Regions from separate parts of the Clostridium sp. CM042 genome, predicted to be linked through region 2. Evidence: a T-box and tRNA genes for the amino acid it is inferred to sense, from the RefSeq annotation. Region 2 holds a T-box; the other holds one or more tRNA genes.
The links. A T-box is a leader RNA that pairs with one kind of tRNA and senses whether it is charged. The one in region 2 lies ahead of pheS (phenylalanine--tRNA ligase subunit alpha), so its partner is inferred to be a tRNA-Phe.
Positions count from the first base shown of each region.

Region 1: it has a tRNA-Phe gene. The T-box ahead of pheS (phenylalanine--tRNA ligase subunit alpha) is inferred to sense a tRNA for this amino acid. The anticodon was not compared.

Region 1 covers NZ_CM143646.1:2,339,240-2,356,233, forward strand. The annotation lists gene ACWJJ7_RS11050 (LysM peptidoglycan-binding domain-containing protein) at 146-802, opposite strand; gene ACWJJ7_RS11055 (YkuS family protein) at 1,027-1,284, opposite strand; gene ACWJJ7_RS11060 (heavy-metal-associated domain-containing protein) at 1,527-1,730, opposite strand; gene ACWJJ7_RS11065 (PSP1 domain-containing protein) at 1,741-2,652, opposite strand; gene ACWJJ7_RS11070 (DNA polymerase III subunit delta') at 2,654-3,598, opposite strand; gene ACWJJ7_RS11075 (cyclic-di-AMP receptor) at 3,656-3,985, opposite strand; gene tmk (dTMP kinase) at 4,001-4,621, opposite strand; gene ACWJJ7_RS11085 (aminotransferase class I/II-fold pyridoxal phosphate-dependent enzyme) at 4,651-6,099, opposite strand; gene ACWJJ7_RS11090 (sigma factor G inhibitor Gin) at 6,078-6,290, opposite strand; gene ACWJJ7_RS11095 (zinc-binding metallopeptidase family protein) at 6,550-7,695, shown strand; gene ACWJJ7_RS11100 (hypothetical protein) at 7,775-8,275, opposite strand; tRNA gene ACWJJ7_RS11105 (tRNA-Cys) at 8,697-8,771, opposite strand; tRNA gene ACWJJ7_RS11110 (tRNA-Phe) at 8,778-8,853, opposite strand; rRNA gene rrf (5S ribosomal RNA) at 8,860-8,976, opposite strand; rRNA gene ACWJJ7_RS11120 (23S ribosomal RNA) at 9,033-11,975, opposite strand; rRNA gene ACWJJ7_RS11125 (16S ribosomal RNA) at 12,239-13,764, opposite strand; gene ACWJJ7_RS11130 (NAD-dependent protein deacylase) at 14,229-14,960, shown strand; gene ACWJJ7_RS11135 (reverse transcriptase domain-containing protein) at 15,103-15,930, opposite strand; gene ACWJJ7_RS11140 (hypothetical protein) at 15,967-16,236, opposite strand; partial or broken gene ACWJJ7_RS11145 (transposase) at 16,392-16,994, shown strand, end outside.
Region 2 covers NZ_CM143646.1:3,437,090-3,454,083, reverse strand. The annotation lists gene ACWJJ7_RS16495 (ABC-F family ATP-binding cassette domain-containing protein) at 1-625, opposite strand, end outside; gene ACWJJ7_RS16490 (hypothetical protein) at 784-960, opposite strand; gene ACWJJ7_RS16485 (ABC transporter ATP-binding protein) at 1,023-1,988, opposite strand; gene ACWJJ7_RS16480 (ABC transporter ATP-binding protein) at 2,048-3,028, opposite strand; gene opp4C (oligopeptide ABC transporter permease) at 3,039-3,956, opposite strand; gene ACWJJ7_RS16470 (ABC transporter permease) at 3,968-4,930, opposite strand; gene ACWJJ7_RS16465 (ABC transporter substrate-binding protein) at 5,001-6,713, opposite strand; gene ACWJJ7_RS16460 (cell division protein ZapA) at 7,184-7,783, opposite strand; gene pheT (phenylalanine--tRNA ligase subunit beta) at 7,965-10,343, opposite strand; gene pheS (phenylalanine--tRNA ligase subunit alpha) at 10,411-11,430, opposite strand; T-box leader at 11,490-11,702, opposite strand; gene ACWJJ7_RS16445 (TrmH family RNA methyltransferase) at 11,771-12,556, opposite strand; gene ACWJJ7_RS16440 (potassium channel family protein) at 12,569-13,228, opposite strand; gene ACWJJ7_RS16435 (TrkH family potassium uptake protein) at 13,240-14,604, opposite strand; gene rplT (50S ribosomal protein L20) at 14,723-15,082, opposite strand; gene rpmI (50S ribosomal protein L35) at 15,110-15,307, opposite strand; gene infC (translation initiation factor IF-3) at 15,328-15,855, opposite strand; ribosomal protein L20 leader region at 15,890-16,001, opposite strand; gene ytxC (putative sporulation protein YtxC) at 16,157-16,994, opposite strand, start outside.

The DNA of each region.
Region 1 (16,994 bases), 1.1 Mb from region 2:
TATTTGTTTCAACTTTACCGTAGTTAATTCATTTTATTCGAAGCTGTGTAACTCCACAGGATATGATTTAATCCATCAACTACTTGCACTATAAAAAAGGAGTGTATTTTGAGATAATCAAAATTACACTTCTTTTTTATAGCTATTATTTTGGAATATTAATAATTGTGCCTTCTTTTATAGCATCCTCATTTGTAATTTTATTTGTTTCTTTTAACATTTCTATCGCTTTTTTCACATTATATGAAGTCATATTATTTTTGGCAATTGAAGTTAATGTATCTTTGCTTTTAACAGTGTAGTCACCAGTTTTAGATTTTTTAACTACAGCTGTTTTATCTGTTTTATCTGCTTTAGCTTTTTCAACTACATCAGTCGAAGCTTGAATTGCTTTTTCATAAGGAATTACTATCTTCTGACCCGCTGCAATTTTGTAAGATTCATTTATACCATTCCTTCTTTTAATAAATTCAACCATTTTGCTTTTGTCCTGACTAGGTGTATACGTTTTTACTATACTAAACACTGTGTCATTTTCTTTAACAGTATACATTCCAACGTTAGTTTTGTCATTTATATAAGCAGTATCCATTTCATTAGTGCTTTTCTCTTGAGTATTTTTATTTGTTAATGTCTCATTATTATCTATAGGTATTGATTTATCGCTTTGCACTATACTATCCTCTTGTAATTTTACATTAGCTACATTCTCTCTTCCTCCAATAAATTTTATAGAAAAAAACACTCCTAACATTACTACAGCAATCGTAGATATACCAATTATTCCTTTTTTCATACTCATATTTAAAACCCCTTTCATATTTATTATCAATGATTTACATTTAAATTATTGACTTAATTTAAAATTCTCATACCTCTAATACATTTTATTGTTATTTAAACTAACTTGATTTATGTTTTTGCAAAAGTTATCAGTATGCCTTAAATGTGACTCAACGACAAAAATAGGCTGTTAACCTTTGAATATAAGTTAACAGCCTCTATATACCGATATATTACTTTTTGTTATTTACTATTTTTTTCTATTTCCTTCTTAACTTCTTCACCTGTCATTCCAGTTGCATTAATAATTGAAGTTTTTGATATAGTATCCTCTATCCCCATAATATTTTGATTCTCACCCGTAACAATAACCGCATCATACTTATTTAAAAAATTACCTGCATTCTTTTTTCTATTATCAAATTCTTTGACTGTATATCCTTCGTCACTCAAGTAATCTTTAATTGGGTTTAATCCCTTTTGCACTGCTAATTTCTTCATATTTTAAGCCTCCCTTCAAAATTATTATCTCCAATTCTAAAATGTGTATTCATATGAAGTCATTTATACTTTACTTTTTAACGACATTTCAGAAGGAAAGTTTCCCACTTCTATAATTGGGATTATAAATCTCCTTCTTAAGTCGTTAATTCATCTTCTTCGAAGCTGTGCAGCACCGTAGGTGATGATTAAATATATCAAAAAACTAAGAAAAGAAACCAGATAAAATTCCTCTGGTTTCTTTATATAACCGTATACCCGGCTACCTCAATTGACTCAATTAAATTATCCAATGAAACAAAATAATCATCATATATTATTTCTATTTCCTTACTTACACTATTTATTTGGCAAGCAACTACTCCTTGATTATTTGATATTGCTACATTAATGTTACTGATATCCCTCGAAGTATTCATATTGTATACTTTTATAACTGACTTCATCTTTACCCCCCTAGTTATCCTTAAATAATTCTTTTACAACATATGAATCCTCCTCATTTTCATCTAATTCTAATTTAATATTCTCCACAATAACAGCATCTTCATATCTTCCAGAAATTAATGTTAAGTCTTCGATTTTAACCTCTACTATTTCTTCATCGCTACCATTAAGTTTTATCTTAATTTTCACAGTTTCTTTTACAACACTATTCCCGATAACTTCTGCTCTACCATAAGGTGTGTCTACTATAGATCCTACCGTAGGTAAAGTTTTTCTTATTCTTTCATATGTGTCCTGCTCATAGTTTAGACAGCACATAAGTCTACCACAAATACCTGAAATTTTTGTAGGATTTAATGATAAATTTTGCTCTTTAGCCATTTTTATAGACACTGGTGCAAATTCACCCAAAAAGGTTGAACAACACATAGGCCTACCACACGGTCCAAGCCCACCTATCATTTTTGCCTCATCCCTAACTCCTATTTGTCTAAGTTCTATTCTGGTTCTAAATACCGCCGCTAAGTCCTTTACTAATTCACGAAAATCCACTCTTCCATCTGCTGTAAAGTAAAATATAACTTTATTATTATCAAAAGTATACTCTACATCTATGAGTTTCATATCCAGTTCATGTTTATGTATCTTATCTAAGCATATCTCATAGGCTTCCTTTTCTTTTATTTTATTTTCTAAGTCTTTTTCTGCATCTCCATCTGTAGCCTTTCTAATGACACATTTAAGAGGAGATACTATATCATCTTCTCGTATTTCCTTTATGCCAATAACACATTCTCCGAATTCTATCCCTCTTACTGTTTCAACAATAACCTTATTTTCCTTTTGAATATCTATACCATTTGGACTAAAATAATATATTTTACCAGCTTTTTTAAATCGTACTCCTATTACTGTAACCATGTTAAACCTCCTGCATTTTAAATAGCATTACTTCAAACGCCAACCCCGGGTTAACGTTCCTAACTAAATTCTCCCTAGTATCATTTATTATGCTTATAATACCATTTAATTTGATAAATGAAAATATATTAGCCAATTCTTTTATACTTAATAACTTATCTATGTTAAGAATTAAACTTTCTTCTTCAATTTCTTTATATATTATAGTATCCCTAATATACGAAAGAAATGCAGTTAATATTTCTTCAAAATTTTCTTTTTGATTAGATAATTTTTTTTCATATTTAATTAGCTCTTCAGTTCCAACTTTATTAAGATTAAGTAATATTTCCAAGGTAATATTTCTAATATCCTTGAAATTATTATCTTGAATAAACTTTTCAGCTTTTCCTGGTATTCCATCACTAAAAGCTATAATAACTCTTATCTCCTCTAAAGATAAATCATAATAATTTATTTTTAAAAACTCTTCCATCTCACCTACGTTTAAATTCTTAAGTTTATGTATTTGGCATCTTGATTTTATTGTGTCCAGTATAACTTCGAGATTTTCACATAATAAAAGTATAATCACGTTTTTAGGTGGCTCCTCAATCGTTTTTAAAAAAGCATTTTGAGCTTGCACCGTCATTTTATGAGCATTGTAAATAATAATAACTTTCTTATCACCTTCATAAGGTTTTTTGTTAATTTCTTCAATTAAAGTTCTTATAGAGTTAACCCCTATCGTACTTTTGTTCTTTTCTATTCTCCATTCCACCAAATCCACATATTGCCTATCTTGATTTTTCCCTAAAATCTTTAACCCTATATTCTTAGCTAGTATACTTTTGCCTATTCCATCCTCTCCAACTAAAAGGTGAGCATGTGATAACCTATCTGCGTCTATAGATTTACTTATTTGATTCTTTATACTATTATGACCTATTATGCTCTCAAAACTCATTTTAATCCTCCATACATAGAAGCAAGTATAGATTTATATATACTTGCTTCTAATTAGTTATACCTTTATGTACTTATCTACGTCAACTACAAATACATTTGCTCCACCTACCTCCACTTCAATAGGGAATGGCATATATACTCCAGTAGAACCAGCTACAGGTGAAGGTGATGATATTATTTGCTTTCTTTCCTTACATACTTCCTCGATAATAGCTAAAACCTCATCTACCTTTTCTTTATCAACACCCATTAGTAATGTCGTATTTCCTGATTTCAAAAACCCTCCGGTTGTAGCTAATTTTGTAACCCTAAAACCCTTGTCTGTTATTTGCTCAATTAAATCATTTGCATCATCATCTTGTACTATTGCAATAACTAATTTCATTTAACCCCATCCTTTTTATAATTTTATTTTTTTTATTCTGTTTATTATATCTTTATGTATTTCATCTACATTCCTATTACCATTTATTACTTCTATTTTACCATATTTTTTACAAATATCTAAGTAACCTTCAAAAACTTTTTTATGAAATTCATTCCCACCATTTTCTAAACGATCTAGAGTCTTTTGCAATTTTTTTCGATTTAATCCTTCTTCATAGGGGATGGTAATCATAAATATTAAATCTGCTTCTAATCCATCTAAAGCGGCTTCATTCATGCTTTTTATTCTATCCAGTCCGAGTCCGCGACCAATGCCTTGATACACCATTGAAGAATATACAAAACGATCGCATATAACTATCTTACCCAGGTCTAAGGCTGGCTTTATAACCTCACTAACTAGTTGAGCCCTAGACGCAGCATAAAGTAATGCCTCGCACATATAACTCATATTACAATTACCATTATCCAATATTATTTCTCTGATTTTCTCACTAATTTCTGTGCCGCCCGGTTCCCTAGTTCTTACTACTTCATATCCCAATTCTTTTAGATGCTTTTCTAGTAATTGTATTTGAGTAGTTTTCCCTGAACCATCTGGGCCTTCTAGTGCTATTAGACGCCCTCTTTCCATTCAATCCCCTCCACCAATATTAATAGTATCTATTTTTCTAATGTTGCTACTTTCCCATCATTAATTCCAAGCACTGTTACATTGCATTGCAAATAATATTCTATCACAGCTATAGTATCCTCATCCAGTCTTTCTCCAGGCATTACAATAGGTATTCCTGGCGGGTATGGAACTATTGCTACCGCACTTATTTTACCCTCTGAATTTTTTAACTCTACCAGAGTTTTTTCTCTATCCATTACTTCATATGGGTACATAATTGGAATTGGCATACCATAATCTATTAATTCTACATATTTCCCCTTTAAAGTGTTCATATCACAGTTTTTCAGAGCTATGTATAACTCTTCAAAATCTTGCTGATTATTAAAGGGAGAAAATATTAAAACTACATTTCTACTATCACTCATTTCAGCTTGAATTTTGTTTATTCTTAAATATTCTAATAACTTATGTCCACTATACCCCTTAGGTACATTTAATATATACCTAGTTAAATCCATAGTATACTTATTATCTTCTTCAGTATACTTCTCTGATATATCACGTAAATCTTCTTGACCTATAATGTGAAATTTGCCTAATCTATTGATTCTATCTCTATTAAACTTACATATTTTAATTAACTCTTCATAACCATTCCCACCATACTCTTGAATATAAAATCTTGCATAATCCATTGAACACAAAAACATATATGATGGACTTGTACTTAAAAACACACTTGTATAGAAATCTACCTTACTAATGTCCGTGTCTTTTCCCACATGTAAAAAAGCTGTTTGAGTTAGGCTAGGTAGAGTTTTATGTGCACTCATAACTACCATATTAGCACCCATTTTCAAGGGGTTTTCGGGTAATAACTTATTGGCACCAAAATGCGCGCCATGAGCGGCATCTACTAATACCTTAATATTATATTTTCTAGCTATGTCTATAATATATGGTAAATCAAAGCATATACCATAATAATTTGGGTAGGTAACAATAATCCCTTTAGCATCTTTGTTTTCATTAATTAAAGTGCAAAAATGCTCCTTATCTAAAGGAAAAGGAACATCATATTTTGAATGAATTTTATTTTTAATATATACCGGCTTTAGTTTTCTCATAATAATGGCATTAAATATCGAGCGATGACAATTTCTCTCTACAATGATTTTGTCACCCTCATTGAAGGATGAAAAAATCATAGCTAAATTTCCACTAGTACTACCATTCACTAGAAAATAAGATTTAATACTTCCATAGTATTCACTCAATAATTGTTGAGACTCTTTTATTATTCCTTCTGCATGGTGAAGATTATCTAATCCATCAACCTCAGTAATGTCCCCTTTTATAAAATTTTCGTAAAGCTCCTTGCCCCTTATCGTTTTAAAAAAACCAAGCCCTCCCTTATGCCCTGGCGTACAAAAGGAAACATTTTGTTCTTTTATATATTTCAACACTCCATCTACAAGTGGTAATCTTGACAATCCTTAGTCACTCCTCTTGGTATAAACTGCACCAAAGTCTTTCTTATACAGTTCTTGTAATATTCATAAAAATCAGTATTAGCCTTTGATTCTATAATTCTTCCTTCGCAATTATTGCAAATTCCTATTCCATTTATTATTATACCATCATTTAGAGGCTTTCTACATATAATACATTTTTCTTTTTTCATAATTTCCCCCTTAAACTTGCTAACTAAAAACTACCTAAATTATAGCCTCTTATACTATATTTTATTCAACTAAGTACGGTTTCTTATTTTGTCCACATAATAATTTAAAATATATTTATCTACATTTTATGCCATAAATAGCTATATAAAATTAATATTTGAACCTATAAAATTTTATTTGTTATTATCAATATATTTGTGTACCTTTGGTTATACTAAATGTGTTAATAAGTATTAAACTTTTGAAAGGGGAAAAGGCATGAAACAAGAAATTATAAGTTATATAAGCAGTATAAAAGAAGATATCCATAATTTATCAAATTACCTTTATACTAATCCAGAAACGAGTTATAAAGAATATAAATGTTATTCTTACATAATAAATATGTTAAAATCTCATGATTTTGAAATACAAGAAAACTATTGTAGTATTCCTACTTCTTTTTATGCTCAATATGGAAATGGCCACCCTAAGATATGCTATATATGCAAATACACATCTACTGAAAATGTAGGTCATATTTTTGGTAATAACGTGAATGCTAGCATTTCTATTGCGGCAGCTTTAGGATTATCAAAAGTAATATCTAAAAGCGGTGGGAGTGTAATTCTATTAGGATGCCCAGGCGAGTACACAAATGGCTCAGAATTAGCTTTAACAAAGGAAAAATGTTTTGATGATATGGATGTTATTATTGCTCCTCACTGTGATACAAGCAATGCGGAAAGCGGCACCTCCATGGCTACAATTCCAATTAAACTTAAATGTCACCAAACTATTAATAATAACAATCAAATTCTTAGTAACTTTTCATCTTTAGATGCCTATTTATTTATACTTAATACATTAAGTCAATTGTTAAAAGGATTAGACAACAGTTATTTTATTGATACCATTTCTATAGAAAATGCCTCTTCATACCTTAATGCATTTTCTGAATCAGAGGTCAAATTTTATTTGAAAGCTCCTAGCCTAAAAGAAGCTAAATCTCTAGAAAAAACTATTGTAGACTTTATTCAATCACTGTCTCAAATAATGAATATAACTGGAGAAATAAGCATATTTGAATTGCCCTCACAAGAACTTTTGACTAATAAATCTTTATCAAGAATATTTACACACAACTTAAAAGAATGTGGCATCATCGATATTGCTTGTTGTAAAAATACTCTATATGGCCTGGGAATAGGCTCTATAAGCCATATTACTCCATGCATATATCCATCCATATCTATTACAGAAGATTCCTCGATGAGTTGCCCATCACCCGTGTTTGCTCTAGAAACTCAAACAGATTTTTGTAAAAATAATATGATAAAAGCTGCAGAAGCTCTTGCCTTAACAGGCCTCGACATTATTGAGAAAGAAGATTTATTAAAAGAAATTGCACTTGAATTAAAATAACATACAAATAAAATTTGTATGTTATTTTTACAATAAAAAAGAAGTGTAATCCTAACTCAATTATACTTCTTATAATCTATTATTTATTTTTAAAATATGATTTTTCTTTTAGTAATTTAATTTTATTCATAAGACCATCACTAGGCTCAAAATAAAACTTTTTAAATTTATCTCCTACTTTATATACACAACAAAACTTACTACCAATAAACGTAGAACAAATATACTTTTTACTGCTACTAATATGAATATCTGCACTATAGTTTCTATATTTACCAATATAATCTATATCCTTTAATTTAATATCTTCTAGTATTTTAACCTCTTCACCTTTTATTTTATGAATAATGAATTGATCTGCTACAATTGAATACTTATACTTAACCTTACATTTTGAGAACTCAATATAACAAAGAGCAACCATTAGTGTATTAAAGAACATAGTTACAACCGTTTTAATATTTATTCTGCCTATACTTGCCTTAGGTAATACGTCTGATAGGCATATAAATGTAATTAATGTAATAAACAACAATATTATAGCTGGAAACTTTTTTCTTTGAACCATCTCTTTATACATGAAAGCCAGACCCCCTAAACCAATTAAAAGTGCTAGGCATACATAGTTTTGTGCCCAACATATGTGATTATACTAGCATTTCATATATTAATCTACTTGTGCTAAGCTCACTATAGTGCGTATACCATAATATATGCCCATATACATTGTTTATACTAATCCATATGCATCAATATAGATATTTCTAGCTTTTTCGCTATATTTCTTAATTTTAATAAACATTATAGATATTTTATTTATATCTACTAAAAAAATGAACTGAGCATATCTAAAATAATCAAGTAGGTAGACGTCGTGTAATTAGGTTCAAATATTTATTGTACAATCCTCCGTTAATTAGGTTACATAGCTTTTTTCAGCATATTGGCTCCAGAAACATACTGGACGCAAAAAAAACACTTTGTAAATTTACAAAGTGTTTTGGAGGCGCCACCCGGATTTGAACCGGGGAATAAAGGTTTTGCAGACCTTGACCTTACCGCTTGGCTATAGCGCCATAACTTGGTGGCTAGACCAGGAATCGAACCAGGGACACGAGGATTTTCAGTCCTCTGCTCTACCGACTGAGCTATCCAGCCACATTTACCTGGCGACAACCTACTCTTCCACAAGGTCACCCCTGCAGTACCATCGGCGCATTGAAGCTTAACCTTCGTGTTCGGTATGGGAACGGGTGTTACCTTCATGCCATAATCACCAGATTGAGAATATAAATATTCTCTGAAAATTGCACAGTGAATTCGCTTTTTTATTTATTTAGGTCAAGCCCTCGACTTATTAGTATTAGTCAGCTGAACATGTTACCATGCTTACACCTCTAACCTATCAACCTGGTGGTCTTCCAGGAGTCTTACTAACTTGTGTTAAAAACACGCGTTATGGGAAATCTCATCTCAGGGTGGGCTTCACGCTTAGATGCTTTCAGCGTTTATCCCTTCCAAACATAGCTACCCAGCGATGCCACTGGCGTGACAACTGGTGCACCAGAGGTTTGTCCATCCCGGTCCTCTCGTACTAAGGACAGCTCCCTTCAAATTTCCTACGCCCGCGACGGATAGGGACCGAACTGTCTCACGACGTTCTGAACCCAGCTCGCGTGCCGCTTTAATGGGCGAACAGCCCAACCCTTGGGACCTACTTCAGCCCCAGGATGCGACGAGCCGACATCGAGGTGCCAAACCTCCCCGTCGATGTGGACTCTTGGGGGAGATCAGCCTGTTATCCCCGAGGTAGCTTTTATCCGTTGAGCGATGGCCCTCCCACGAGGTACCACCGGATCACTAAGCCCGACTTTCGTCCCTGCTCCACTTGTAAGTGTCGCAGTCAGGCTCCCTTCTGCCTTTGCACTCTTCGCGCGATTTCCAACCGCGCTGAGGGAACCTTTGGGCGCCTCCGTTACTTTTTTGGAGGCGACCGCCCCAGTCAAACTGCCCACCTAACAATGTCCTGTGACCAGATTCATGGCCTCCAGTTAGAACCTCAGTACTGTCAGGGTGGTATCCCAAGGATGACTCCACACAGGCTGACGCCCATGTTTCTCAGTCTCCCACCTATCCTGTACAGACAATACCGAAATTCAATGCTAAGCTACAGTAAAGCTCTACGGGGTCTTTCCGTCCAATCGCGGGTAGCAAGCATCTTCACTTGCACTACAATTTCGCCGGATGTGTTGTTGAGACAGTGCCCAAATCATTACGCCATTCGTGCGGGTCGGAACTTACCCGACAAGGAATTTCGCTACCTTAGGACCGTTATAGTTACGGCCGCCGTTTACTGGGGCTTAAGTTCATACCTTCGCTTGCGCTAAGTAATCCCCTTAACCTTCCAGCACCGGGCAGGCGTCAGCCCCTATACATCAGCTTTCGCTTTAGCAGAGACCTGTGTTTTTGCTAAACAGTTGCTTGGGCCTATTCTCTGCGACCTACTTACGTAGGCACCCCTTCTCCCGAAGTTACGGGGTCAATTTGCCGAGTTCCTTAACAACAATTCTTCCGATGGTCTTAGGATTCTCTCCTCACCTACCTGTGTCGGTTTGCGGTACGGGCACCAATATCCTCGATAGAGACTTTTCTTGGCAGCGTGGAATCAGATACTTCGGGAATAAATTCCCTTCCCCATCACATCTCAGCGTTAAGAGCAAACGGATTTGCCTGCTTGCTCCGCCTAAATGCTTAGACACACATCCAATAGTGTGCACATCTTATCCTCCTGCGTCATCCCATTTCTAATAACGTCCATTGGTGGTATCGGAATATCAACCGATTGTCCATCACCTACGCCTTTCGGCCTCGGCTTAGGTCCCGACTAACCCTGAGAGGACGAGCCTTCCTCAGGAAACCTTAGGTTTTCGACCGTTAAGATTCTCACTTAACTCTCGCTACTCATGCCAACATTCTCACTTCTGTACCGTCCACCACTCCTTACGGTATGACTTCAGCCAGTACAGAAAGCTCCTCTACCGCGTACACAATTGTGTACACCCATAGCTTCGGTGGTAAGTTTTAGCCCCGGACATCTTCGGCGCAGGATCTCTTGACTAGTGAGCTATTACGCACTCTTTAAATGAGTGGCTGCTTCTGAGCCAACATCCTAGTTGTCTTAGAAATCCCACATCCTTTTCCACTTAACTTACACTTTGGGACCTTAGCTGATGGTCTGGGCTGTTTCCCTTTTGACTACGGATCTTATCATTCGCAGTCTGACTGCCGAAATAAAAGTATATGGCATTCGGAGTTTGATAGGGTTCAGTAACTGTTGTCAGCCCCTAGCCCATTCAGTGCTCTACCTCCATTACTCAATTAATCGACGCTAGCCCTAAAGCTATTTCGAGGAGAACCAGCTATCTCCGAGTTCGATTGGAATTTCTCCGCTATCCACAGCTCATCCCATGGTTTTTCAACACCAACGTGGTTCGGACCTCCACGGAATTTTACTTCCGCTTCATCCTGGCCATGGATAGGTCACCCGGTTTCGGGTCTACGACATGCAACTTCGTGAACTTGCGTTCACAACGCCCTATTCAGACTTGGTTTCCCTTCGGCTCCGTACCTTAAGTACTTAACCTTGCTACATATCGTAACTCGTTGGCTCGTTCTACAAAAAGCACGCCGTCACACATATAAAGTGCTTCGACCGGTTGTAGGCACACGGTTTCAGGTTCTATTTCACTCCCCTTCCGGGGTTCTTTTCACCTTTCCCTCACGGTACTTCTTCACTATCGGTCACTAGGTAGTATTTAGCCTTGGGAGGTGGTCCTCCCAGCTTCCCACAAGGTTTCACGTGTCTCGTGGTACTCTGGATTAGATCTGACTGTTTTTCCTTTTCATTTACAGGCCTATTACCTTCTGCGGAGCAGCTTTCCAGCTATCTTCAATTAAGGAATTGCAGTATTTATGATCTATCCTCAACCCCCAGGTCAAAGACCTGGGTTTGGGCTCTTTCCCTTTCGCTCGCCGCTACTTAGGAAATCGATATTTCTTTCTCTTCCTCCGGGTACTTAGATGTTTCAGTTCCCCGGGTCTACCTCTGCATACCTATTTATTCAGTATGCAGTACATAGTTGTTACTATGTGGGTTCCCCCATTCGGAAATCTTTGGATCACAGGCTATTTGCGCCTACCCAAAGCTTATCGCAGCTTAACGCGTCCTTCTTCGGCTCCTAGTGCCAAGGCATTCGCCATGCGCCCTTTGTAGCTTGACCTTGATTCTGTCTATTTACATAGACGGTTATATTAATTTTGCGAAATTGTATTAAATCAATTCATAAACTATTTTCATAGTTTTAATTTTTTTAAAACAACTTTTTTCACTGTGCAATTTTCAAAGAACATTTTAAGAAAAACTATTAATTAGCTAACTCCTAAGAGTTAACTAAAATTAGTCTCTCAAAATTAAACAGAGAACTAGGTACGATTAATTACAATAGATATTGCATCGACCGAAGTCAATACATCTACTCCCTAGAAAGGAGGTGATCCAGCCGCAGGTTCTCCTACGGCTACCTTGTTACGACTTCACCCCAATCATCAATCCCACCTTCGGCCGCTGGCTCCTTACGGTTACCTCACGGACTTCGGGTGTTACCAACTCTCATGGTGTGACGGGCGGTGTGTACAAGGCCCGGGAACGTATTCACCGCGACATGCTGATTCGCGATTACTAGCAACTCCGGCTTCATGTAGGCGAGTTGCAGCCTACAATCCGAACTGGGATGAGTTTTTGAGTTTGGCTCCACCTTGCGGTCTTGCATCTCTTTGTACTCACCATTGTAGCACGTGTGTAGCCCTAGACATAAGGGGCATGATGATTTGACGTCATCCCCACCTTCCTCCCGGTTAACCCGGGCAGTCTCACTAGAGTGCTCAACTTAATGGTAGCAACTAATGATAAGGGTTGCGCTCGTTGCGGGACTTAACCCAACATCTCACGACACGAGCTGACGACAACCATGCACCACCTGTCACCCTGTCCCGAAGGACTTCACCCATCTCTGGGTTATGCAGGGGATGTCAAGTCTAGGTAAGGTTCTTCGCGTTGCTTCGAATTAAACCACATGCTCCGCTGCTTGTGCGGGCCCCCGTCAATTCCTTTGAGTTTTAATCTTGCGATCGTACTCCCCAGGCGGAATACTTAATGTGTTAACGGCGGCACCGAGGTTCGACCCCCGACACCTAGTATTCATCGTTTACGGCGTGGACTACCAGGGTATCTAATCCTGTTTGCTCCCCACGCTTTCATGCCTCAGCGTCAGTTACAGTCCAGTAAGTCGCCTTCGCCACTGGTGTTCTTCCTAATCTCTACGCATTTCACCGCTACACTAGGAATTCCACTTACCTCTCCTGCACTCTAGACACCCAGTTTCAAATGCAGCACCCAAGTTAAGCTCGGGTATTTCACATCTGACTTAAATGTCCGCCTACGCATCCTTTACGCCCAGTAAATCCGGACAACGCTTGCCACCTACGTATTACCGCGGCTGCTGGCACGTAGTTAGCCGTGGCTTCCTCCTCTGGTACCGTCATTATCGTCCCAGAAGACAGAACTTTACAACCCGAAGGCCTTCATCATTCACGCGGCGTTGCTGCGTCAGGGTTTCCCCCATTGCGCAATATTCCCCACTGCTGCCTCCCGTAGGAGTCTGGACCGTGTCTCAGTTCCAATGTGGCCGATCACCCTCTCAGGTCGGCTACGCATCGTCGCCTTGGTGAGCCGTTACCTCACCAACTAGCTAATGCGCCGCGGGTCCATCTCAAAGTGGAATTTTCCGAAGAAAAATCCTTTGATGTTTCGATCATGCGACCAAAACATATTATGCGGTATTAATCTCCCTTTCGGGAGGCTATTCCCCTCTTTGAGGCAGGTTACCCACGTGTTACTCACCCGTCCGCCGCTAATCAACGTCTCCCGAAGGAGACGAATCATCGCTCGACTTGCATGTGTTAGGCACGCCGCCAGCGTTCGTCCTGAGCCAGGATCAAACTCTCAATTTAAAAGTTTACACTTTTTTAGTTGAAATGATTAATCTGCGCCAACTGTTAAGCTGGTTAGCAAGCTCATTACATACTTTTAGTCTTACGACTAAATTTTACTTTATACTAAAGTAATTAACTGGTTTAACGAAATATTATTTCGCTATCTTTACCTATTTCTCTGTTTAATTTTCAAAGACCAATTTGTTATTCGTATCTACCGTCACTGTCTTTCAGCGACAAGAATTATTTTACCATAATAAAATAATTGTATATTTGAATTATGGTTCATATATTCAATTTATTCTCATTTATCTCCGCTATTCACTATTAATTCTAACAATATCACATATTGATACACTAGGATAAGTATATAGTTTTTTACTATATTTATAAATTTTGAATTCTCCTATTATATTTTATTTTCTTATTAATAACAACTAACTTTTTTTAGACTGTTATACTATAGTTAAGGAGTTGAGGTTATGTGTTATGAATTATTAAAAACAATTATAAAAAATACTACTAATATAGTTTTTTTTGGAGGTGCAGGCGTATCTACAGAAAGTTGTATTCCTGATTTCCGTTCTGCAAAGGGTTTATATAAACTAGAAAATGATTTGAAATTTCCTCCTGAAGTTATTTTAAGTCATTCTTTTTTTGTAAATCATACCGAGGACTTTTTTAAATTTTATAAATCTAATATGATTTTTGCAGATGCAATTCCCAATGATGCACATATTGCATTATCTAAACTAGAAAAAAAGAATAAATTAAAAGCTGTAATCACTCAAAATATTGATGGTTTGCATCAAATGGCAGGTTCCAAAAATGTATATGAACTTCATGGATCTATACATAAAAATTACTGCATGGAATGTAATAATTTTTTTAACTTGAATTATATGTTAAATAGTAAACCCATAGTTCCTAAATGTAATGTCTGTGGTGGTATTATTAAACCAGATGTAGTTCTTTATGAAGAAAGTTTAGATATAGATGTCTTAAACTGTTCTATTAAAGCAATAAGTATTGCTGATACACTGATTGTGGGTGGAACTTCTCTTGTGGTATATCCCGCTGCAAATCTCATAAAATATTTTAGAGGAAATAATTTAATTCTTATTAACAAGTCTTCTACCCCTTATGACAAACAAGCAAATTTAGTAATTCATGATAGCATAGGTAAAGTTTTAAGTACAGTATGTAAATTTTAATTTAGTTGAAAATGAATTTATATTTTTAACCAAAATAAACAGACTGTTGACAAACAATCGAGTAGGAGCTAAATAATTAATTTATTTAGCGACCTCTCACACCACCGTGCGTACCGTTCGGTACACGGCGGTTCAATAAGAATTACCTAATCATAAATTTTCCCGTTAATGATATAAACCCTTGTTCTTTAAGATGTTTATTAGTTAAAGTTCTTGCTAAGATAGGGCTATGGGATATTCTCCAATAGCCTTTTCTTGTATTCGCATATTCCCAAGCTTTGTATTCATCAATACCAAGCCTTTTGAGATTATCATGTTTTGTTTTAATACTCTTCCATTGTTTCCAATAGCATAAGCGAATTCTTCTTCTTAGCCACTCATCTAAGGTTTTAAGTGTACTTTTCATGTCTGCTAATTTAAAATAGTTTACCCATCCAACTATAACTTGTCTTAGTTTAATAGCACGAAGTTCCATACTCATAGCATTACCTCTTCCTGTTATTTCTTTAAGCTTGCATTTAAGTTTCTCAACAGAATTTGGATGTACTCTTATTCCCATTTCACCTTTTTGAGAGGTATTAAAAATGCCTCTTTCCATTACTCCTGCTTGAAGATATTTTCTTATAAGGGCTATTACCCTAACATCTTTTACTTCTTTATAAAGCAAGCCTATTAATTTATCATGATTTACAGTATCGAAGTATTTCTCCAAATCAATATCTACTGCCCACTTGTAACCTTTATCCATGTATTCTTTGCATTTTTGAATTGCTTGGTGTGCACTTCTGTTCGGTCTAAATCCATAACTATTATCTGAAAATTTCTCTTCAAATATTGGATTTAAAACTTGAGCGATAGCTTGTTGTATTACTCGGTCTACAGCTGTTGGTATTCCTAGTGGTCGTTTCTTTCCATCAGGCTTAGGTATTTCTACCCGCCTTACTGGATTAGGTTTATAACTACCTTCCAATAGTGATTGCCGAAGGCTGGCGCCATTTTCTCTTAGTTATTGTAGAAGTTCATCTACTTTCATACCATCAACTCCATGACTACCTTTATTGGCTTTAACTTTCTTAAATGCTTGATTTAAGTTGTTTCTGTCAATAATCCTTTCAAACAATCCATTGGTGTATTTATTTTCGGCGTTCTGTCGCTTTTCTATCGTCAATGAAATGCTCGGCGCTCCTACATACTCTTCGAGTTCCACTCTATCCTTTTGTAGGTAACCTTCATCATGAAGTCGTCTGCTGTTATCACATTTCTTTGTGTTTTTCAAAGTTTCAAAACCTCCTATCGTTCAGTCCTTCACATAAGATTCATGAAGCTTATGCTACTATGACGTCTGCTGACTTCTTAGATTTCAGCTTTACATCACTGCAAAGTTTGTCATTTCAAAATTCATTTCTATAACGTAATGACAGTGGATATATGATGAGAGATGGCAAGCCGGAAGGCTTCTCATATTTAGATCACAGAACTGTCGATAGCAGACATAATATAATTACTGATGTGTATGTTACTCCTGGAAACATAAATGATGTTGATCCTTATATCGATAGATTAGATGTGCAAATAAAAAAGTTTAATTTTAATACAAAATATGTTGGTGCAGATGCTGGTTATGCTACAAATATTATATGTAAAGAACTATATGAGAGGGAATTAAAATCTGTAATGGGATACCGTAGGTCTCCACATACAAAAGGAATGTACACAAAAAATAAATTCCAATATGTTAAAGTTACGTATGCCCTGACTTAAGGGCTTTACATTATAAAACGATAACAAGAGAAGGATATAAAGAATATGTTGGTAAAGTTCACCAGAACAGATAAAGGCAGAAATATATATAGAAGAAGAAAAGAAACTATAGAGCGAAGCTTCGCAGATTCAAAACAACTACATGGGCTTCGCTATTGCCATATGCGTGGATTAGAAAATGTGCAAGAGCAGTGTCTGCTTACAGCAGCAGTGCAGAATATGAAAAAGATAGCTAGCCTGCTATCTTTAAGTTTTTTTGATTTTCTAACTAAG
Region 2 (16,994 bases):
GTAGTGCACCTTTTCTACTATTTAAAAATTTCTCAAGCCAATCTATTATTTTATTGTCCATATGATTTGTAGGCTCATCCAAAATTAATAAATCTGAGGGCGTAATTAGAGCACTACACAAAGCCACTCTTTTTCTTTGACCACCTGAAAGGTTTCCTATTCGCTGCTTAAAATTTGTTATTCCAAGCTTTGTAAGTATTATTTTAGCTTCATTTTGAACTTCCCATCCGTTACATGCGTCCATCTTAGTGTTAAGGTTCATTAAAGTATTTTGAACGGACTCATCTTCTGGATTTTCCTCCATTTTCTCCATAGCTACTTCATATTCTCTTATAACGTGCATAACATCCGTGTCACTTTTAAAAATTTGCTCAAGCACTGTAGCTTCTGGGTCAAATTTAGGATTTTGAGATAAATATTCTATATTCACTTTGTTTCCCTTTAAAATTCTTCCCTCATCAGGAACTTCAAAGCCAGCTATTATTTTTAAAAAAGTTGATTTCCCTGTCCCATTTACTCCTATTAATCCAATTTTATCGCCATCACTTATACCTAATGACACTTTATTAATGAGTATTTTTTCACTATAACTTTTACTCATCTCTTCTATTGTTAATAAATTCATATACATACCATCCTTTTCATGTTCTAACATTATACTTTAATTATACCCAAATAAGCACCCAAGTGATAGTGTAAATTCATCTTCGACAAATTTTTCATTATCTCTAGGGTGTATTCCCTGAAATTATACAGTTTTTTATATATATTAATTAACTATTATTAACTTCTAATCCATACTTTCATTACAATAAATAACAACAAACTCATGACTAATGCAGCTCCCATCACTATTGGCATCAATATCTGAAATTGTGCTATAACAATGGCTACAATATCCTTCCAGCCCACGCCTTCATCACAATGCATATCACTATCCCTTATTCTTTCCTGTCTCATATATCCCTCTCCCTTACTTTGGTAATTCAATATACTAGCCTTATATGCTCCCAATCATTACCTTACAGTAGATGACAAGCTACAAAATGTTTTCCGCCTACATCTTTATACTGTGGACATTCATTTTTGCACCTTTCCATAGCATATTGACATCGGGTATGAAATTTACAGCCAGAGGGTGGGTTTGCCGGACTTGGTATGTCTCCCTTAAGAATAATTCTTTCTCTCTTTAATGTTGGATCTGGTAGAGGCACTGCGGATAACAATGCCTTTGTATATGGATGAAGAGGATTATTATACAATTCATTTTTTGATGCTAATTCCACCAAAGATCCTAGGTACATAACCCCTATTCTATGACTAATATGTTTTACTACACTTAAATCATGCGAAATAAATAAATATGAAAATCCCATTTTTTCTTGAAGATCACACATTAAATTAACTATTTGAGATTGAATGGACACATCTAGTGCTGATACAGGTTCATCCGCAACTATAAATTCAGGATTTAATATAAGAGCTCTTGCTATTCCTATTCTCTGCCTTTGACCACCTGAAAATTCATGTGGGTATCTTCTTATGTGATAAGGTGCAAGCCCACAAATCTCAAGCACCTCTTGAACTCTACCAGCAATTTCACTTTTAGGCAATAAACCATGGTCTAATAGTGCTTCTCCAACTATTTGTCCTACTGTAAGTCTTGGATTAAGAGAACTATATGGGTCTTGGAAGATTATTTGCATCTTAGGTCTTATCTTTCTTAAGTCTTTTTTTGATAAATCAAATATATCTTGATTTTGAAAATATACATCGCCATCTGTTTTGTTTATAAGCCTTAACATAGTTCTACCTACTGTAGTTTTACCACATCCTGATTCCCCAACCAAACCCAAGGTTTCTCCTTTATTTATATATAGTGACACCCCATCTACAGCTTTAACATAACCTACAGTCTTTTGAAGTATTCCCCCCCTAATAGGAAAATATGTTTTTAAATTCTCTACTCTAACTATTTCATCACACACTTACTTCCCCCCCTTACATTCCTTGCACTACTTGTATTATCCGTAGTACAAAACAGTTATTAGTTGTTTTGCTCATCATATAAAAAGCAGGCTACCTTATGTCCTTGCCTTATCTCGTAAGTAGGTGGTTGCTTCTTTCTACAAATATCCATAGCTTTCGGGCATCTTGCACAAAAATAACATTCTTCTGGCATATTAATTGGGTTTGGAACTTGTCCGGGTATTGAGTATAATCTATCTACATCTTTATCCAGTGAAGGTTTAGATTTCATTAATCCATCAGTATATGGATGCATTGGATTTTTAAATAACTCAATTACGGGTGCTTCTTCAATAACCTTACCAGCATACATTACTACTACATATTCTGCCATTTCAGCAATTACTCCAAGATCATGGGTGATTAACATTATTGAAGTATTAAGTTTTTTCTTTAAATCTTTCATAATATCCAGTATTTGCGCTTGAATTGTTACATCTAATGCAGTAGTTGGCTCATCTGCTATTAAGAGCTTTGGATTACAAGACACGGCCATTGCAATCATTGCCCTTTGGCGCATACCTCCACTAAGCTCATGAGGATAGCACTCCACTATGTCCTCTGCTCTTGGCACTCCAACTAGCTTTAACATTTCTACTGCTTTTTCCCTAGCCTTAGCTTTATTTAACTTTTGGTGGAGCATTATTACTTCTTCTATTTGATACCCTATAGTGAATATAGGATTTAATGAAGTCATAGGCTCTTGAAATATTACTGCTATGTCATTCCCCCTTATTTTTCTTATTTCATCGCCTTTAAGTTCTAAAATATTTTTATCTTCAAACAGAATTTCACCACCAACTATTTTTCCGGGTGGTGACGGAATTAATCTCATTATTGACATTGCCGTAACGCTTTTACCACAACCTGATTCTCCAACTACACCTATTATTTCACCTTCTCTAATATTAAAACTAACATCATCAACAGCTTTCACAATTCCATCTTCGGTGTAAAAATACGTTTTCAAATTTTTTATCTCTACTAAATTCTTACTCATAATACACCTCCTAAACCTTTAGTTTTGGATCGATAGCGTCGCGAAGTCCATCTCCAAATAAATTTATACCCATTACCGTTAAGAAGATGCATATACCAGGAGGCGCCCAAATCCAAGGTTCGAATTGTAATATATATGCATTGTTAACTGCCTGAACCATTTGACCCCAAGACGGCGTTGGAGGAGTAACTCCAAGTCCTAAAAAACTTAATGCTGATTCCGTTAGAATTGCACCACCTATACCTAAAGTAGCTGAAACTATAATAGACGCATAAGTATTGGGTAGTAGATGACTAAATATTTTTCTCCTATCCTTAAGTCCTAAAGCTTCTGCTGCCTGCATAAATTCCTGTTCCCTAAGGGATAGTATTTGACCACGAACAATACGACAAAGACCTGGCCATCCAAGTAATCCTATAATAAACATAACTACGTACATCCTATACTGTGGGGCAACTTTTAAATCTGACATTACAGCTGCCAGCATTATAAGTAGTGGCAAACCTGGAAAGCATAAGAATATATCAACTATTCTCATTATTATACTATCCACTATTCCACCATAAAAGCCTGCTATTCCTCCTAACATACTCCCAATTAGTACTTCAACAAATACAGCGAGTACTCCTACTGAAAGAGATATTCTACCTCCATACATCACTCTTACTAAAACATCCCTTCCCACATCATCGGTACCCAAAAGATGTTTAAAAGATGGTGAAGCTGATACATTGTATAAATCTATAGTTTCCATTTTATAAGGTGATATTAATGGACCAATTAACGCCATAAGCACCATAAACAAGAGTATATACATTCCAAATATAGCTAGTTTATTCTTTTTTAATCGTTTTCTTATTATCTTCCAAGGGCTTAAAATTTCTTCTTTTTTGATTTCATTAATTTTTGGGTTTACTTCTGCTTGCATTTTAGCACCTCCTATTTAAGCCTTATTCTCGGATCAACTACGGCATAAGTAACATCTGCAATTAAATTTCCAAACAAAGTTAACACTGCAAATAAGATATTTATTCCCATGAGCAATGGATAATCACGTCCACTTACTGCAGCAATTTCTATAGGTCCGATGCCAGGCCAGCCAAAAATGCTTTCTGTAATAAATGCTCCAGAAAATAATGCAGGAAGCCAAAATCCAAGTAAAGTAATAACAGGAATCATTCCATTTCTAAGGGCATGTTTATATATAACCACTTTTTCTTTAAGTCCTTTAGCTCTAGCAGTTCTTATATAATCTTGCCTTATTACCTCTAGCATACTTGATCTTGTATATCTCATAAGACCTGCTACACTACTTAAAGTAAGTACAATTAGCGGTAGTATCATATGACGAGCTACATCCAACCCATAGGAAATACCTGCTACTGTACTTCCAGCCGTGCTCATTCCAGAAACCGGAAGTATTTTAAGGTCTACAGCGAAAACTTTTATAAGAAGCATACCAAAAAAGAAGGAGGGCATAGAAATACCTATCAGGGCAAACACGGTGAAAAATCCATCAAATTTTGAGTACTGCTTAGTTGCAGAAACTACTCCGATTGGAATTGAAATTAATACACTTAGTATTAATGAGAGTATAGCTAGGTAAAATGTATTCCAAATATATGTGTTCATAACCTTTCCTACTGGCTGTTTAAAGTTAGTAGATTCGCCAAAATCCCTATGAAGTACTCCTCCAGCCCACCTAAGATATTGCTTATATGCTGGTAGATCTAGTCCCATTTGCTGTCTTAATTCTTGTTTTCTTTCTGGTGTTAAATGTGGATCCATTTTACCTGTTAATGCATCACCTGGTGCCAACTGTAATATTAAAAATATTACTATAGATACCCCTATTAAAACTGGTATCATTTGCAGTAATCTTCTAGTTATATACTGCCTCATGACAATCCTCCTTTATAAACTATGCTTGGCATACCCAAGCATAGTAAAATATAATTAAAGCATCATTTACCTATTTAGCTTTAGGTTCAATTAATTCTGCATCTGCAATTTGATAAGTAAAATTAATATATGGAGAGATACTTATGCCTTTAACTCTTGAACTTACAGCCCACATCATTTTACATTGATCTAACAAAACATATGGAGCTTCCTCCGTGAAAAGTTTTAACCACTTTTGATATAATACCTTTCTTTCTTTTATATCCGTAGTATTACGAGCATCTGCCATTAATTTTTCACTTTCTTTATTTACCCAATTTCCTGGATTGTATCCACCGAGCTCTGCTTGCTTTTCTGAGAATAATCCTGATGGATCTGGATCAATACTTAAAGTCCAAGACATATTATACATTTCAAATTTTTGTTCATCAAAAACCTTTGTACACAAAGTGTTAAATTCCATTAATTCAGGAATAACATCTATTCCTATAGCCTTCCAATTCTCTTTTACTATTGGAATTAACATTTCAACGTATTTACTTCCTTGATAAGTCATCCAATGGATTTGAAACTTTTTACCATCCTTATATCTAAAGCCATCTTCCTTTTTAATCCAACCAGATTCTTCTAATAATTTATTTGCTTTTTCAGGATTATATTCATACTTCTTTATATCATCAGTATATGCCCAAGAGACTTGCGATACTGGTGCATTACAAACATCAGCATAACCTTTATATCTAGCATCTATAAATCCTTTTCTATCTAACCCATAGGTAAGTGCTTGACGTACTCTCTTATCTTTTAATTTTTCATTTTTAAGGTTTAAACCTATAAATCCATATCCATTATCCGGAAAAAGTTGCATATCTAAGAATCCTGCACTCTTAAGCATTTGGATATTTTCTGGTGCAGTTGCAATTCTATCAATATCTACTTCGCCAGCGGATAGTGATTGAATATTGGTTTGAGCATTGGTAACTTTTAATATTAACTTATTAATCTTAGCCTCACCCTTCCAATAATCAGGGTTTTTCTCAAAATCAGCTTCTTGACCTGCTTTATATGATTTTAAAATATATGGACCACTACCCATTGGTTTTAAGAATGTTTTTTTTAATTTCTCTACATTACCCTTTTCAAATGTATAATAGTTCTTACACATAATTCCATAAATAAAATCAGAACTTAGCGCTGGTGCTTTAACATCTGTTAATGTAAATGAAATTGTATTGTCATCTATAACCTTTATGCCTTTAACAGTTTTAGCATCACCTTTATTGTATTCCTTATACCCAACCAATTTATCTACAGCGTCTGTTCTCGGTCCGTCATACTTTGGGTCACAAATAGCTGTATAAGTAAATTCCACGTCCTTTGCAGTTAATTCTTCTCCATTGCTAAATTTAATGCCTTTGTTTAAATGGAAGGTATAGGTTTTGCTATCCTTTGAAATCTCCCATTTCTTAGCTACTTTTTCTACAGGATTTCCTTTCGCATCATTTGTCAATAACCCTTCAAAAACTAATTGAGCAACATAACCATCATCTACTGAACTTTCATATATGGGATTAAATTTTCCTTCTGGTGCTGTAAATCCAACAATTAAAGTATCTTTTCTGTTTTTTGCTGTTTGTGTCACTTTTTCTGGATTTGAAGCCGCTATAACTTCTGATCCTTTTAAATCCTTCGCCGCTCCCCCAACATCACTTTTACCACAACCCGATAATACTAGAGTCATTGACATTGCTAAACTTAAACATCCAGCAATTCTTCTTTTCATTGCTTTCCCCCCTTTTTTATTTTATAAATACCTTTAAGATTTTGATATAATTTAATGAATATCATTAAATTATTACCCTTGGTGCTATAATCTTAGCGACCTAATAAATGTTGTTAAGCTATTAGGCTTTAATTTCGCTATCAATATAATTATATGATTTATAAGTATTTTAATATTACACTTTATCAAATTAAAGTTATTATGATATCTTTAACAACATTTCAGAAGGAAAGTCTCCCACTTATATAAGTAGAAGTTCCATACTATAGCAAAGAGGAAACTTCAGTGGGAATATAAATCTCCTTCTGAATTCGTTAATATTGCAGTACCGCAGGTAATGATTTAATATAAAAAAAGCCTCACAATTTTTTTTAAAAATTGTGAGGCTTTCATGAATATATCCAATATATCCTTCGGCATTAAAAAAATCGCCTTTCGGTGACAATCTAAACATATTTATTAAATATTTTTTATTTTTTACGTGAAGTTAAAAGTGGATTGTTTATTTTCTTTTGTTTAGCTAAACTAATTTGGTATTCTATCAACTTATTTTGTGAATCAATTATTTTGTACTTATAAGATTGAAGCTTAAATCTCATTTCTTTATTTTCTGTTTTTGTTCTTCTATTTTCTTCACTATAACTTTTACTAGTCTCTTGCATCACATCTAATTGTTGTTGCATCTCTATATTTTCTTGCTCTAAGGTTTTTACATATTCAGTTTTTTCCGTATTTTTACATCTATTAAGTAATTCCTGGTTATAGTCTTCCATATGATTTAACTGTTTTTTTAAACCTTCTAATTGATCATTCATTTCCTTATCATGTTTTTCTAAAGATTCACCCTTACTCGAAAGTTCCTTGCAAAGTAACTTACTTTTAAACATATCATCACCTAAATTTAAAGCAGTTAAAATCGCTGCTGAGGAAGTGCTAAGCTTTTCATTATTACCCATTATATTTTTTATCTTTTTATCAACATAGCTAGCTACCATATGTAAATATTCTTCTCTTTCATCACCTTTTAAATTATATTCAACACCATTTATCTTTATTGTCACAACGTTCATCTAAAACACCCTCTTAGACAGATTAGTTAAGCTTATTGTACCACAATATAACTGTTAATAAAACCAATTTTTTCAAATTATGCATACAAATAAAACAATTAATATAATGTCCACTTATTTCTTGAGATTGCATGAAATGATAAAACCCCCTTATTTCTAAGGGAGTTTCAATTTATTTACATTATCTAAGTTCAGCACCTAATTTATGCTCTAAAGATCTTAATATTTTTTCATGCACCTTGTTTACTTCTTCATCTGTTAATGTCTTGTCCGAGCGTCTATATACTATAGCATAGGCTATACTTTTCTTTCCTTCTGCTATTTGTTTACCCTTATACACGTCAAATAATTTAACACTTTCTAGAATATTTCCACCTTGCTTTACAATTATATCATCAATGTCTTGAACTAAAACCCTCTCATCAACTATAAGTGCAATATCCCTTGTTACAGCTGGAAATTTGGGAAGTGCTTTATATTTCTTATTTAAGTCAGCATATTTATATAACATATCTAAGTTTAATTCTGCTATATAACATCTTGGCTGCACTTCATAGTTCTCCGAAACACTCGGATGAATTTCTCCAACCACACCTATAAATTCTCTCTTTACATATAGGTTTGATGTTTTTCCTGGGTGATAAGTTGGATTTTCACTTTCTCTTTTAAATGATGTATTTTTCATTCCCAAAATATCTAACACATTTTCTACTACACCTTTTAAATCTAAATAATCAGCATTTCCGTACATTCCTATAGTTAATATATTTCTTTCCTCTGGAAGCTTATCTACATCTTCATTTGGTATATACACCTTACCTATTTCGAATAACCTAGCTTCTTCATTATTCCTTGAATAATTCCTTGATAAACATTCCATCATAGATGCTATAGTTGTAGTTCTCATTATACTATAATCTTCTCCTAAAGGATTTTTTATAGTAACTACTTTTCTTAATTCACTATCGCCAGGAACTAAAATTTTATTGAATATTTTAGGACTTACAAAAGAATAACTTATAGATTGATTAAGTGCACTGCCAATTAAAGAAAGCACTACTTTATCTTCTAATTTTTGCTTTTCACTTTTTCCACTCCTTGAGGTTTCACACTTAGGCATAGTTGATGGTATATTATCATACCCATACATTCTAGCTATTTCCTCTGCGACATCTTCTCTAATGTTAATATCAGACCTAAACGTAGGTACCTTTATAATTAAAAAATCACCTATTATTTCTGTAGCAAGTTCTAATCTATCAAGGTATATTTTCATATCTATCATAGATATATTAGTTCCTAAAAATTTATTAATCCAATTTGCATCTACTTCTAAAGTATGAGATTTAATTTTACTCGGATATACCTCAGTGCATCCGTCCATTATTTCACCCGCACCTAATTCTTCTATTAAATGACAAGCTCTATCCATTGCCATTTCAGCCATATTAGGATCTAAATCTTTTTCAAATTTAGAAGATGCATCAGTTCTTAAAGATAATTTCTTAGAAGCGAGTCTTATATTAACGCCATTAAAGTTTGCACTCTCAATTATTATGCTTGTGCTGTCATCTTTAATTTCTGAATTTAAGCCTCCCATAATGCCTGCAATGGCTATAGTTCTATCTCCATCTTTAATAGTTAAAATGCTTTCATCTAGATCTCTTTCTATCTCATCCAAAGTAATAAATTTTTCTCCGTTACTTGCTCTTTCTATCACTATATCATTAGTCGTAATTTGCCTAGCATCAAATGCATGCATAGGTTGACCAAGCTCTACCATAACAAAGTTTGTGATATCCACTATATTATTTATAGGTCTAATTTCTGCTTCTATAAGTCTTTCCTGCATCCATTGTGGAGAAGGCTCAATTTTTACATTTTTTATACCCTTTAACATATATCTTCTGCAAAGCTCATCATTAATATGAACCTTATAAATGTCTTCCACATTATCCTTGCAGGTAGCTTTATAATCCAGCGCTGGTTTTCTATACTGCGTGCCTAAAGTTGCAGCCGTTTCTCTAGCTATTCCTAGAATGCTTAAGCAATCTGCTCTGTTTGAAGTTATTTCAAAATCTATTAGTACACTTTGAAGATTTAATACTTCTTTTATGTCTTTTCCAACGATCGTATCGCTTGGAAGTATCATTAGTCCATCAACTGGTTCATCAACTGCAATTCCAAGTTCTTCCGCAGAGCAGAACATACCATTTGAAACTATTCCACGGAGTTTACCTTTTTTTATTTTTAATCCTCCATGTAGCGTTGATCCGTGAAGTGCTACTGGTACTATATCCTGTTCTTTCATATTAGTAGCTGCTGTAACGATTTGTATTGGTTCGTCTAATCCTATATTCACTTGACATATAACTAATTTCTCAGCATCCGGATGTTTTTCTATTTTTATTATTTTCCCTGTAACAACCTTCTCAATTTCAGCACCTGATATAATAACCTCTTCTACTTTTGAACCAGACATGGTTAACTTATCTCCAAGCACCTTTGGTGAAATATCTATATCTACATAATCTTTAAGCCATTTAACTGGAACTTTCATTTTATATCCTCCTAGAATTTGTATAGTATTAAATCATCTTCTGCGAAGCTGCATTATTATTTGTATTTTAGAATTGTTTTAAAAATCTCATATCACTTTCATAAAGTGCCCTAATATCATCTATTCCGTATTTTAACATTGTAATTCTATCAAGGCCAAATCCGAAAGCAAATCCGCTATAAACTTCTGGATCAATCCCACAATTTCTTAAAACGTCCGGATGAACCATGCCACAACCTAAAAGTTCTATCCAGCCGCTACCGCCGCAAACCTTGCAACCTTTACCATTGCACACAAAACAAGTGGCATCCATCTCAGCTGATGGTTCTGTAAACGGAAAATGATGTGGTCTAAACTTTGTTTCCATTTCGTCTCCGAACATTTTTTGCGTAAACAATTCTAGCGTCCCTTTTAAATCAGCAAAAGTAATTCCCTTATCTACTATAAGCCCCTCAATTTGATAAAATATTGGTGAATGAGTAGCATCTGCTGCATCCGATCTATAAACTTTACCTGGCGCTATCATTTTTATAGGCGGTTTTTGAAGTTCCATAGTTCTTATTTGTATTGGTGAAGTTTGGGTTCTTAAAACTATACTATCATTTATGTAAAAAGTATCTTGTTCACCTCTTGCCGGATGATTTTCAGGTATGTTTAATGCCTCAAAGTTATAATAATCCCTTTCTACCTCAGGGCCCTCTTCAATAACAAATCCCATAGATAAAAATATTTCATTAACTTTTTCAAGTGTTAACTCCAACGGATGTCTTTTACCTACTGTTTGTTTTTTCCCTGGCATAGATATATCTATAACTTCACTTTTCAGCTTCATTTCTTTTTCATTGTTTTTTAATGTATCTGAGGCTTTATCTATAAGCGTCTCTATGTCCTCTCTAACTTTATTTGCTAATTTACCAACAATTGGTCTTTCTTCATTTGATAACTGTCCCATGCCTCTTAATATTTGTGTCAATTCACCTTTTTTTCCCAAATATTTAACTCTGATATTTTCTAATTCTGTTTTAATATCAGCTCCTTTTAATTCTTCTAAAACTGCAGCTTTTATCGTTTCTAACTTTTCTTTCATAATGAATGCTCCTTTCATATTTTGATAATTCTTTATAAAACAAAAAAAACCGTCCCTAATGAAGGGACGGAAAATCCGCGTTACCACCCTAATTGACTAAAAATAGTCCTCTTAGATAAATTTATCGATTCTACCCGCCAACAGCTACTTTTTTTCACCATTAGAACTCCGGAGTGAACTTGGATATAAAAATTTCTTAATGAAGCTCTCAGTCTAAGGCTTCTTATCCCTGTAAGTATTTTTATATTTACTTTCTCCGTCACAGTTTATTATTAATTTATGGAAGTATATAAAATATTATAACCACAACTACAAAAAAATTCAACTATGAATTTTAAAATCATAAATTATTTTTCTGTCTTACGACTTCATACATCATAATTGATGCAGCTACAGCTGCATTTAAAGATTCTGCACCACCAGGCATAGGAATTTTAATTTTCAAATCACATATCTCATAAACTTCGGCACTTATTCCATTCCCTTCATTTCCAACTGATATAATAACTTTTTCTCTAAGATCTACATTATAGAAGTTTTTATCAGTATCCAATGAACTAGTAACTAGCTTAAATCCAGCACTTCTAAGCTTTTGCACCACTGATAAATCACTATCGTAAATAACGGGTATTTTAAAAATAGAACCCATTGTGGATCTTAAAGTTTTTTCATTATAAATATCTACAGTTCCTTTTGTAATTATAACTCCTAGTGCTCCCGCCGCATGAGCAGTTCTAATTATAGTTCCCATATTGCCTGGGTCTTGAATTTTATCAGCTAACATATAGAAGCCATGATCATATTTAATCTCTACCGGTTTATTTCTAACTGTAGCAATAATACCTTGCGGATTATCCGTATCGCAAATACTTTTAAATAAACTGTCACTAACACTATAAACTTTAGTATTCTTCTGTAGCTTGTTCTTCATACAAGAGTTTTCATATTTTAACTCTCCTCTAGCACTTATAAAAATATGCACCACTTCAAAACCAGAATCCAAAGCTTCTTCTACAAATCTGAAACCTTCAACTAAAAACATATTACTGTCTTTTCTATATTTCTTTTCTTTTAACTTTTTGGTATCTTTAATCAATAAATTATCCTTGCCTTGAATATGTTCCAAACTGAATGCCCCTTATTTAACTAGATTTTCCAACTTATTTAATTCTTCAATATTACCTATGGCAACAATAATATCACCTGGTTCAACAATATTATCAGCTGCCGGAGCAACATCAATATCATTGTTTCTTTTTATAGCCATTACATTTATACCATATTGAGCTCTTATATTTAATTCTCCCAAGGTTTTATTATGCCATTCTTCGGGGCTAATAACTTCAGCTATACTATAATCAGGAGATAATTCAATATAATCTAATATATTTGATGATACTAAATTATGAGCAACGCGTACACCCATATCTCTTTCTGGAAAAACTACTCTGTCTGCACCTATTTTATATAATACTTTAGCATGCAGGGCATTAGTCGCTTTTGTTATCACATATTTTACTCCTAATTCTTTGACTAAGAGTGTTGCCAAAATGCTAGATTGGATATTAGAACCGATACTAATAACTGCACAATCAAAATTACGAATTCCAAGAGCCCTTAAGCTATTTTCATCATTCGCATCAGCTTGAACTGCATGAGTTACATTATCCGAAATATTTTGAACTACATCTTCATCAAAATCAACTGCTAATACATCATTTCCCAAAGAATATAATGTTTCAGCAACGGACTCTCCAAATCTTCCGAGACCTATAACAATAAACTGTTTTTTACTCATTAACCCCACCCCTATCCAATTAAAATTTTGCCTTCTGGGTATTTTATATTTCCCGATTTACCTTTTTTATTTTTAGCTAATGCTAGTATTATAGTAAGTGGTCCAACTCTCCCAGCATACATGGTAAGTAATATTATTATCTTTCCTACAAATGTTAATTTTGTAGTTAACCCTAATGTTAAGCCAACTGTAGCAAATGCTGAAGTAGCCTCATACAAAAAGTACTCAAAAGGAATATTCGGATGCTCTGTAATAGATAATATCATAGTAACTGCTATAACAATGGTTAGTGAAATAAGAGATACTGCAAACGCTTTATACACAACTTCTTTGCTTATGCGCTTTTGAAATATTTCAGTGTCTTCTCGTCCACAAACCACAGACACTATAGTCATAAAAATCACAATGGCAGTAGCCGTTTTTATTCCGCCAGCCGTTGATCCAGGCGATCCTCCAATAAACATTAAAATTATTGTCAAAAACTTTCCCGCTGTGGTCATTTTATCGAGTGGTATAGAATTAAACCCAGCTGTTCTTGGAGAAACTGATGCAAAAACTGAAGATAAAAACTTACCCTTAATAGACATTCCTTGCATAGTGTCAGCATTATTCATCTCAAAAATATACATAAATATTGCCCCTAAAACAACCAAGGCTATCGTCGAATAAATAACTATTCTAGAATGGAGTGACAATCTTTTTATTCCCTTGCAATTATAAATTTCTACCCAAACATAAAATCCTAACCCACCTATTATTATTAATGCTGCAATTGTTAATATTACTACAGAATTATTAGCATAAGCAGTAACACTATTAAAGTTTCCCATCAAATCAAACCCAGCATTGCAGAACGCAGACACCGAATGAAACACACTATAATAAATTCCTTTGGCGATTCCAAATTTAGGAATAAATTGCGTTGAGAATAACACCGCACCTGCTGTCTGAACATAAATTGTAAATATCAATACATATCTGACCATTTTCACTAACCCTTGTAATGAGTTTACATTCATAGCTTCCTGCATCACTAGTCTTTCCTTTAATGTTATTCTTTTACCTAAAACTAAAAAAACTAAAGTAGCTACAGACATAAATCCAAGTCCACCTGTTTCTATAAGTAACATTATCACTGTTTTCCCAAAATATGTCCAATATGTTCCCGTGTCTAGTACTACAAGTCCCGTAACACACACAGCAGATGTAGAGGTAAATATACAATCTATAAAAGGCGTAATTTCACCACTTTGAGAAGCTATAGGTAGACTTAGTAGTATAGCCCCTATGACTATGACTATAGCAAACCCTAATGCAAGTATCCGAACAGGAGTATATATGCTTTTCTTTTTAAGATTTTCAATATCTAATTTCAAATTATTCACCTCTAAATTTTCAACTATGATGTTTTACTAATTATATCACTTTACATATCTTTGTCAAAAATGCAATAAAAAATGCAGCCGTATGGCTACATTTTTGAATAAATAATTTTTATGCTTGTAATTGTTTTTTTGCAACTTCTACTAATTCAGCAAAAGCTTTTGGATCATTTATAGCAATTTCGGAAAGCATCTTTCTGTTAATATCTATGCCTGAAAGTTTCATTCCATTCATGAATCTTGAATATGAAAGGTCATTTAACCTTGTAGCAGCATTGATTCTAGCTATCCAAAGTTTTCTGAAATCTCTTTTCTTTAATTTTCTTCCAATATAACCATTTCTAAGTGCTCTCATTACTGCTTCATTAGCTGTTTTAAATAACTTACTTCTACCACCATAGTAGCCTTTTGCAAGCTTTAATACTTTTTTATGGTTTTTACGAGAGTTAACTGCCCTCTTAATTCTTGCCATTTAATATACCTCCTAATCACCATTCAATTATAAGTATGGTAACAATTTCTTCATCGCTTTTATTTGAGTTGTTGAAACGTATGCTGTTTTTCTAAGGTTTCTTTTTCTTTTTGGACTTTTCTTTGTTAATATGTGGCTTGTAAAAGCTTTAGCTCTTTTTAACTTACCTGTTCCTGTTTTCTTAAATCTTTTTGCTGCGCCTCTATGTGTTTTCATTTTAGGCATAATAAAATTCCTCCTCTCGGTTATGCTTTTTTGGGAGCTAAAATCATTATCATATTTCTTCCCTCTTGTCTCGCTGGTTTTTCAACAATATAAACATCACCGATTTTTTCTACAAAAGATTTTAATATCTTATGTCCTACTTTTGAGTTTTCAATTTCTCTACCTCTAAATCTTACGGTTATCTTTACCTTATCTTCATCTAACAAGAACTTTTTAGCATTACTAGCCTTAATTGCAATGTCATGATCTTCTATTGTTGCACTTAATCGTATTTCCTTAAGATTAACAACTTTTTGTTTCTTTTTAGCTTCTTTTTCTTTTTTCTGTTGTTCATAGATAAACTTACCAAAATCCATTATTCTACATACTGGTGGTTTTGCAGTAGGAGACATCATAACTAAATCTAAATCTTTCTCTTCCGCAAGATTCAACGCATCTTTAGTATTCAAAATACCTAATGCAGAACCATCAGCTCCAATAACTCTTATTTCTCTAACTCTTATTTCTTCATTCATCATGAAATCTTTGCTTTTACTAATAATTTTCACCTCCTAAGTGCATTTAGATGATTTTACGATATTTAAACAATTAAAAGGACGGCAAAATGCCGTCCCTAATAGTAACAAATTTAAATTACTAATTAACCTAACTAGCATTACTGTTAGGTGAGAAACGGCTGTTTCTTCTTGTAAAAGATAATTCTATTATATTAAAATATTTTTTATATTTTCATTCACAACAATTTAAAGTATACTATCTAAGTATTTGTTTGTCAATACTTTTTTATTTGTTTTATTCACATATAAATATATAAGCTTCTTCAAATAGACAACAAATCAATATGCCTTACTACCATACAAGAGTTTCTTTTTTTATCTCTTCACATTTAACACATTTATCACAATAATGAACTCTATCTGCAAAAACCTTACTTATTGTTTGTATTAGTTCTTTATTTTTACAATGTTCTACACAGTGTATAATTACTTTTTTAGGAGCATTAGTTATCATAGTGCTAATTATAAGTTCTTCTCGGTTTTCTTTTGAATCAAATTTAACATCCGGTAACTCCATCATCATATTTCCTAGTAAATCATTACCTCCTTCATCCGTTAAACGATAATTTCCGTTTTTTTCAATTAGAATGTTAATTTCATCTACCTTACTATCCTGAACATCAACAAAGTATTTAAGCAATTTTATAAACTCATTATATTCTTTCTCTACCATATACTCTTCCACAACTTTATCTACTATGCACTCTAAATCTCCCTTTAGTTCTTTTGTCCTGAAGGTTAAAAATCCACTTATATTAATTTGATTATTATCTTCTATACATTTAGTTATCTTATCAAGAATACCATTTTTCCTATTCATACAATATACCCCATTAGGCCCAGATATAGTCCCTTCACTAATCAAGTATTCTTGTATCCTAGGTTTAACTTGTTCTATTTCATCATATTGCAGAAAAAAATAAGATTCATCTAAAAAATTTTTGAGTCCTTTTTTACAAAATTCCATTACAACTATTTTATATAACATGTTTGCAACCTGCAAATTAAATGTTTTGATGCTACTATCGCTTAAGTTGTCATCACTGCAAAAAAACTTTACTATGTGAGTATCCTCTATTATATTTTCCGCTATGCCTGAAATTACTTTTTTATCTTCAAAACGCTTCTTA